Regions from separate parts of the Blastopirellula sediminis genome, predicted to be linked through region 1. Evidence: riboswitches for the same ligand, from Rfam matches in the RefSeq annotation. Region 1 holds a riboswitch; the other holds the start of a gene.
What was found. A riboswitch is a leader RNA that binds a small molecule or an ion and turns the genes downstream of it on or off. The one in region 1 is predicted to bind cobalamin.

Region 1 (4,198 bases):
CGCATGATTGATACCGTCGAACCACGTCCGTTCGAGTTCCCCTCGTTCCACCAGATCTTCATGCATCAGGCGCTCGAACTGGCCGAGCAGGCGGCGCGCGAAAAAGAAGTGCCTGTCGGCGCCATTATCGTCCATGACAATCGAGTCATCGCCGCCGCCTACAATCAGCGCGAAACGTTGCATGATCCCACCGCGCACGCGGAGATGATCGCAATCACGCAAGCAGCCGAATCGCTGCAAAACTGGCGGCTGGAAGAGTGCACGTTGTATGTGACGCTTGAGCCTTGCCCGATGTGCGCCGGCGCCATCCTGCAAGCGCGTATCCCGACGGTCGTCTTCGGCGCGGTCGATCCGAAAGCCGGCGCCGTCACGTCGCTCTACAGCCTTCTGAACGACTCACGGCTGAATCACCGCTGCGAAGTGATCCCCGGCATTCTTGCGCCACAATGCGGAGCGGTGCTGACCGAGTTCTTCCGGGCTCGACGAGCCGAAGGGAAGAAGTAAAGCTTCATTAGTAGCCCGAAGCGCAAGCGAGGGAAATGCGTTGGGCTAAAAGACGAATGTCGAAACCAGAATGTCGAAGGAAAGAGAGTTCGTCATTCGAGCTTCGACATTCGTCATTTACTTTGCGACCGCATTTCCCTCGCTTGCGCTTCGGGCTACGAAAGAAAACAGGCCCGCAGATAGTTACTGCGGGCCTGCGTCCCTTATCGATTAGTAAACCACACGTAGCCCCGTGTAGGCGCCGATCCCTAAGGTCCCGAAGCCGGGGACTTCTTCGTAGTCCTTGTCGAACAAGTTGTCGATGCGGCCGACCAAGGTGACGTCCTGCGCCAGGTCGTACGTTCCGCTGACGTTCACGGTGATGTACGACGGCAGCGGTCCGGTCGTATCAAACCGGTTGTCGACGTACAACAAGTAGAGATTGACCGTCGCATCGCAGGCGACTTGACGTTCGATTCCCAGCGTCGCCTTGTTGCGTGGGCGTCGCTGCAGCGGGCGATCGTTGTCATAGTCGTACGTGTCGGTCAGCGTGTAGGTCGCGCGGAGGTCCGTCCGCTCGTCCCAACCCCAAACGCCAACCACTTCGACTCCGCTCGAACGAGCTCGGCCGATGTTCTCGAGCGAGAATGTTGCGAAGTCGAACGCGATCAAGTCTTCAAAGTCGTTGCGATAGTAGGTCACGTCAACCGAGCCACGACGATCGAAGACGTACTTGGTGACGCCAGCATCCCAGCCTTGGCTACGTTCAGGTCGCAGATTCGGATTGCCAAACGGAAAAAGGTTTTCGGCAAGCGACGGCGCCCGGAAACCGGTACCGATACTGCCGTGAATCTCCGCCCCCATTTCCCACACGTCGATCAAACCGGTGAAACGATAGGTCTGGGCCGTTCCCGCAACGCTATGATCGTCCCAGCGAACGCCGGCGGTGCCATAGAAACGATCGCCAAGTTGATACTGGTCTTGCAGATAGACGCCCGACAAATACTGGCTGACCCGCGGCGTCGACGTGTTTGACGCCTCTTCATTCAGATGATTGACGCCAACGGAGAAGATATTGTCTTCCAGCAGCAGCATGTTCAGCTGGTATTCAAATTGCCGAGTCCGACCGTTGTACTGCGGGTCAAAGAAGCCAGGATCGGTGTCCACTCGTTTGTAGTCGGTGTGATCGAGCGCAACGCGGTGTTCGATCATGCCGTCGAGCTGAAACGACTGGAGCTGGATCTTCTCGTAGAAGACGTCACTCAGGTTCGAACGAATCAAGTTGTCGACCGGCAGCGCGCCGAACGGCTGATCGTCGACCGCCGCATGGACGTCCGCGTAACGAAAGACATAGTCGACGTTGAGCAGTTCCGACGGAGTCCAGCCGTACCTCCCCGAGATGGTGCCGTTGTAATAGCCGTCTCGTTCCGGATTGCCATTGGCGAACTGGGCCGCGCTACAGCCATCGGTCCCTTGATAGCCGATGCTGGTCGAGTGATAAAAGCGATCGTTACCGCCGCTCGCCGTAACGCTGGTGTTGGAAGAGTTGAAGCTTCCTCCTTCCACCAAGGCGGTAACGGTAGTCGGGCCTTCGCCGCGTTTGGTGACGATGTTGATCACGCCGCCGATCGCGTCGGAACCGTAGAGCAAGCTTTGCGGGCCGCGTAACACTTCGATCCGTTCGATGTTTTGCGTCGACAAGGTCGAGAAGTCGAAGCTGCGTCCGGCATTGCTCGGATCGTTGATCGGAATGCCGTCGAGAATCACCTTGGTATGCTGCGAGTTGGCGCCGCGGATGAAGACCGAGGTGACGCCGCCCGGTCCGCCGGTTCGGACCACGTTGAGCCCTTCCACTTGCCGCAACACCTCGGCGACGGTCGTTTGTTGGGTTCGCTGAATTTCTTCAGCGGTGATGACCGTCACGCTACTGCCGGTCTTGCCGACGGCGACCGTCGTTCCAGTCGGCGTGATCGCGGCGTCATCCGGTAACGGATTGGCGGGAAAGGAGTCGAGCCGTCCGACCACTTCGACTTCGGGCAAGGTCATCTCTTGCTCCGAATTGTCGAGCGGCGCGATCTCGGTCTCGGCCAGGGGAGATTCAGGTTCCGGCATTTGAGCCGGGAGCGTGGTTGGTAACCACGAGAGACATGCGGCTACTGCGCATGCCGAAGTCCAGCGAAATCGCATCGTTTCCCTTCCCTCGAGGAAAAACTTGATTCGAATAGTGACTTCGCCGGACCAGATATCCTGGCTCCGATTCGTTCTACTGGCCCTCCTTCCCAACCCTAACGGACCGTTAAGGTCAGTGGTTTTTCGGGGCGTTCGTCCTCGTTACAGTCGCGGGGCGGCGGGAGCTTTTCACTCCGCTTCCCTGAAATCCGGCGAAACGTGCGTCCTTGCTCGTTTCCCAGGCTTATGCGGAAAACGTAGATTGACGCATGAGTCATCGGCTTTTTCCTATCCTGCGGGTTACTCGAATTCTTCCCATTTTGAAGCCTGCGGAGGATATGTCAGCATTCTGTGGAGAATTTCCCTTACCATCTGGGGTTCAGGGGGCCGGAATTCCCGCTAACGCGATCCAATGTCTGGACTTAGGCGCACGGTTTTGACAAAATGAAGTTCTGGCAAGGCTTTTCCTGCGCTAGCTTCCCTTCTCCCTTTTCCTCATGCTGGCTTTTCGCGCTTATCACGGAGCGAAGCGAATGTCTCTGGCTCGTCGCGGTTTCACCCTCGTGGAATTATTGGTCGTTATCGCCATCATCGGCATCTTGGCAGGCTTGCTGTTGCCCGCGGTAAACTATGCGCGCGAAACCGCGCGACAAACGACTTGTCTTAATAATCAAAAGCAATTAGCGCTGGGCGTGACGCAATTCACGATCAACAAAAAGCACTTTCCGGGTTATGTCGAGCCAATGAATGTGGCGAATGACCAGACCTGGATTCAAGCGATCTTTCCGTATGTCGAACAAACCGCACTTTCCGAAAACTGGAGTTCCTACACCGGTACTGTCACACCGCCCCCCAGCACCTTGACTCCTCGGATTAACCTGTTGATTTGCCCCAGCAATCGCGAAGACTGGCTCGGTGCATTCAATTCGTACTGCGCAAACGGCGGCAGGGCGAGTCAGGGCATCCTCGCTTCGACCGGCGTCTATACCATGGAAGGATCGGAAAACGGCATCTTCGCATATCGCGGCAGTCTGGCGCCCAGTACGCCGAAGCCGAAAATCACGGACGCATCCATTAAGGATGGGCTCAGCAATACGCTGTTGCTTTCAGAGAACCTGCAGGCATCCGATTGGTATGTACTCGCGCCAACGCTCCAAGTCGTTGGTACACCTCCTCCAGCTCCTCCAGCGACCTACGGGCTAAAAAGTGGAGTCGTGATGTCATGGTTCACCAGCGGAGCGACCGTCGTGAATCCCCCATCGGCCACTTGGATGTCGATCAACGGCGATAAGTACGATCTTGCTCGCGGTTCGGCGCCTCGACCTTCTTCAGAACATCCCAGCATCGTCATCGCTGCGATGGGAGACGGCTCCGCTTTTAGACTCTCGGAAAAGATCAGCTACTTGGTTTACGCTCAGTTGCTCGTCACGGATGCGACGAAAGTTCGCGCCGGCGGATCTGGCCCGCTGACCTACATCCTGAACGAATCGGACTACAAGAACTAGTCCGCTTTCTTCGGCAGTTCGCGAATCTCGATCTTCCGCAG
Region 2 (4,198 bases), on a different contig from region 1:
ATATCGTCTATTTCCTCAAACACAGTTCCGCGAACGACCTTGAGATCCTGATTTCGCTCCGCAGCGTCGCCAAGCATTTTTCTGACGTCGGCAAAGTTTGGATCGTGGGGGATCGACCGACATTCCTCACGGACGACACTACGATTGTCGAACATATTCCGCACGACTACCTGGCGGCGCCAATCCGATTTCAAACGCCGATCGTCAATCAATTCCAACTTCTCTTCGCCTCGTCCCTGCTTCCGGAACTAACGCACGAGTTTCTCTATTTTTGCGACGACTACGTTCTGCTAGACAGGCTTACCTTAGAGGAAGCTCGTAAGTCCTACTACCTCGAAGATATGGACAAAATCACGAAGCGCGGACGCGGAATCTGGATGGAATCATTGTGGCGAACGTACGAACAACTAAAGCGTCTTGGCTACCCGCGTTTCAATTTTGAAACCCACTGCCCCGCCTATTTCCGCCGCAAATGGGTCTTCGACGCCTACGTCGACCTGAAAGACTTCGTTACCAATGATCGGTATTTCGGTCTGCTTGCCGAGACGGCCATTCTGAACCACGCCATCGCAAAACAAGGTGTGAAGCCAGTTTCCATTCGGGATGAGAGACTACGCATCGGTTTCTGGGGGAAACATCCCCAATACGATTCCATCCAAGCGCAATGTCGCGGCAAGCGATTCCTCAACTTCGACGACGCAGGCTTCGGCCCGGACTTGAAACGTTACCTTCTGGAAATGTTTTCCGAACCCTGCCGTTACGAAAAGGATGGCGCAAGCGCCAACCACATGAACGGACTCGCCGCATCACTAGGATGCTTTCAAGTTACGGCTTAGCGGATTCTAGAGTTATTTCGGTCTAACGATTCTCACATGGACCGAGCGATTCGCAGCAAGTCGCATGATTACCTCCACGTCTGAACGGAGCAGCCGTCGTATTCATGGTTTTGGGATGCTTGAGGGAGCTTGCTGTGCCGCTTTCAACAGTACGGAGTCGCAGAGGTCGATGCGTCATGCCCTCCTGCGAACTGTCTAGCCCTCGGTATGGACTTACGAATGCGGCTACTAGGTCACTCATCGCGGAGTTGATAATTGACACCTGGCAGCTACGATGCAGCGTGAAACTGATTTGACCAATCCGACGACGGTTCGCCCCAAGAACCGTAATTACGTAATTAGAATTCAGCTCTCAGGCAGCCAATAGTTCCATCGATGAGAGCAACAAGACTGCCCGTCCCTGTATCAAGAAGTTCACATCGGCGACGCAACGTCGGATGGGGCTCAACCGACACGGCCCTAATCAACGTCAGCCAAACTAGTCCCGCCGAAAAAGCTTGTGCGCACTGTGTGCGCGAATGGGGCCTAAAAGAGACCAAAATTGACCGTTCTGGAAAGATCCAAGCGTTCAGAAATGCGCATGAAAAAAGCCGCAAGTCCTTGAAGACTCGCGGCTTTCGTGAGTGCGGATGGCAGGATTCGAACCTGCGACCTTCGGTTTCGTAGACCGACGCTCTATCCAGCTGAGCTACATCCGCAACCTTACCTGAGGACGTCAGCGTCCCTCGGCAGATCACAAAGTTTAGCCGTCCTACCCCGATGCGTAAAGGGGCCGTTGGCGGTTCTCCGGGGTCATTTGGAAAAAAATCTCGTCGGCGTAAACGATTGCTGGCATTCGCCTTATCTACTTCGCCGGGTTTACGGGTCGCGGCGGTTATGCAGGCCTGCTTTCTACGGCGGCTTGCCGAACGCACCGTTTTGCCGGCCGCTGGCGAGTGGTTTGCAACCGCCGGTTGACGAGGTCCTTCTTCATCGGATAGCTTGGCGGCGTGATTGGTTCGCTCCCATTTTTGTGGAGCGTCGAAAGAGGGAACTCCGGTGAGAGACCGGGACAGCCCCCGCTGCGGTAACCAGAAACGAACGCCGTCGGTAAGCACTGATCCTCGTTGGATTGGAAAGCAACGGCCAGTAGGAACAGCAAGGCTCACCGCCCTGCCCCAGTCTGGAAGTCCGAAGACCTGCCAGTCGCCTGCGCCGCAAGGTGCAGTTTCGTCATACGCCTTCGGGGATGGAGGCGACATGGAGATCCCTACGATGACATCATTTCTTGATGTGCGCGCTCCTGCTGCGCTACGGCGAACTCGCTCGCCCAATCGTCGCTCCCACGCTTTGTAGCGACTGAGCAAGTTTACTGCCGTTTTCTTTCCGTTTCCGCGCGCAGGCCTCGTCCCAGCTTCGACTGTCGGACTCCGCTCCTGCTGCGCTACGAATGCGCATTTGCAAAGGTAAGCGTACATGCTATCCGCCAATTTAGGTTTTCCTCGTATCGGTAAAGACCGCGAACTGAAAAAAGCGGTCGAGTCGTATTGGTCCGGCGCCACGTCGGAAGCACAACTTTTGGAAGTCGCCGCTCACCTGCGGGCCGAACACTGGCGGCTGCAACTCGCGGCCGGCATCGACTCGATCCCCAGCAACGATTTTTCCCTCTATGACCAGATGCTCGACATGTCGGTCGCCCTCGGCGTCATCCCGCCGCGGTTTGCGACACTCGATGTCACGCATCTTCAGCGCTATTTCCTGATGGCCCGCGGTCAGGCGCCCGGCGTGCAACTGCCGCACGAGATCAAAGCGCTCGAGATGACCAAGTGGTTCGACACCAACTATCACTACCTGACGCCGGAGTTTGAACCGAACCAAACCTTCACGCCCGATGCGACGAAACCGCTCGCCGAACTGCGCGAAGCGCAAGCTCTCGGCATCGCTACCCGGCCGGTCGTGATCGGCCCGGTCACCTACCTTTCGCTCGGCAAGCTGCGCAGTGCGACCGGCGATCGACTTGATCTGCTCGACGCGCTGCTGCCTGCCTATGTCGAACTGCTGCGGCAGATCTCGACCGCCGGGGCGACTTGGGTGCAGATCGACGAACCGATCCTCGCGACCGATTTGAGCGACAAACAGCGCGAGTCGCTGGTCGCCGCCTATCGCACGATCGCCGCTGAACTGCCGCAGTTGAACGTGATGCTGGCGACCTACTTTGGTCCGCTGGCCGAGAATCTGTCGCTGGCGGCCAACCTGTCGACCGCCGGTCTGCATGTTGATCTCGTCCGCGGCAAGGAAGACGCGGCCTCCTTGGTCGACGTCATTCCCGCCGGCAAAGTCGTCTCTCTTGGCCTGGTCGAAGGACGGAACATCTGGAGAACCAACGCCATCGCGGCGCTTGCCTTCGCGCAACCGTTGGTCGACCAGTTGGGCGCCGATCGGGTGCAGATCGCGCCGAGCTGCTCGCTGTTGCATGCCCCGGTCGATCTCGACGCCGAAACCGACCTCGACGACGAACTGAAAAGTTGGCTCGCGTTCGGCAAGCAAAAGCTGGCCGAAGTGAAGTTGATCGCCACCGCGATTCTTGGGCCCGATGACGCTACTCGGGCAGCGCTCGAAGCGAATCGCCAGGCGATGATCAGCCGTCAAACCTCCGAGCGGGTCATTTCGCCCCAAGTGCAAGGTCGCGTCGCCTTCGTTGACGAACATATGCAGCGCCGCCGCAGTTCCTTCCCGCAGCGCCGGTCGGTGCAACAAGCGTCGCTCGGCTTGCCGGCGTTTCCGACCACCACGATCGGATCGTTTCCGCAGACGGCCGAGATTCGCCAGGCCCGAGCGAAACGCCGCAAGGGTGAACTCTCGCACGAGACGTACGTCGCCACGATGCAGGCCCAAATTCGCGAAGTGATCGCGTTTCAGGAAGAAGTCGGGCTCGACTTGCTGGTGCACGGCGAACCGGAGCGGAACGATATGGTCGAATATTTCGGCGAGTCGCTCGCCGGTTTCGCGATCACCCGCAACGGCTGGGTGCAAAGTTACGGCAGTCGCTGCGTGAAGCCGCCGATCATTTACGGCGACGTTTCTCGCCCGCGGCCGATGACGGTCGAGTGGATCGAATTTGCGCAGTCCTGCTCCACGAAGCCGGTCAAAGGGATGCTGACCGGACCGGTGACGATCCTCTGCTGGTCGTTCGTCCGCGACGATCAACCGCGGAGCGAAACTGCCCGGCAAATCGCCCTGGCGATTCGAGACGAAGTGGAAGACCTCGAAAAGGCTGGCGTCCGCGTCATTCAAATTGACGAACCAGCCCTGCGCGAAGGTTTGCCGCTCCGTAAACGGGACTGGAACGCCTATCTCGAATGGGCCGGCGACAGCTTCCGTTT

Region 2: it holds a riboswitch for cobalamin, as region 1 does, so the genes downstream of both, metE (5-methyltetrahydropteroyltriglutamate--homocysteine S-methyltransferase) here and LOC68_RS04080 (TonB-dependent receptor plug domain-containing protein) in region 1, are expected to answer to the same signal.

What each region holds. Positions count from the first base shown of each region.
Region 1 is NZ_JAJKFT010000004.1:62,162-66,359, reverse strand. It holds gene tadA (tRNA adenosine(34) deaminase TadA) at 4-504, shown strand; gene LOC68_RS04080 (TonB-dependent receptor plug domain-containing protein) at 715-2,595, opposite strand; cobalamin riboswitch at 2,704-2,879, opposite strand; gene LOC68_RS04070 (DUF1559 family PulG-like putative transporter) at 3,186-4,157, shown strand; gene LOC68_RS04065 (3-keto-disaccharide hydrolase) at 4,154-4,198, opposite strand, start outside.
Region 2 is NZ_JAJKFT010000002.1:224,913-229,110, reverse strand. It holds gene LOC68_RS01580 (hypothetical protein) at 1-836, shown strand, start outside; tRNA gene LOC68_RS01575 (tRNA-Arg) at 1,461-1,534, opposite strand; cobalamin riboswitch at 1,814-2,036, shown strand; gene metE (5-methyltetrahydropteroyltriglutamate--homocysteine S-methyltransferase) at 2,292-4,198, shown strand, end outside.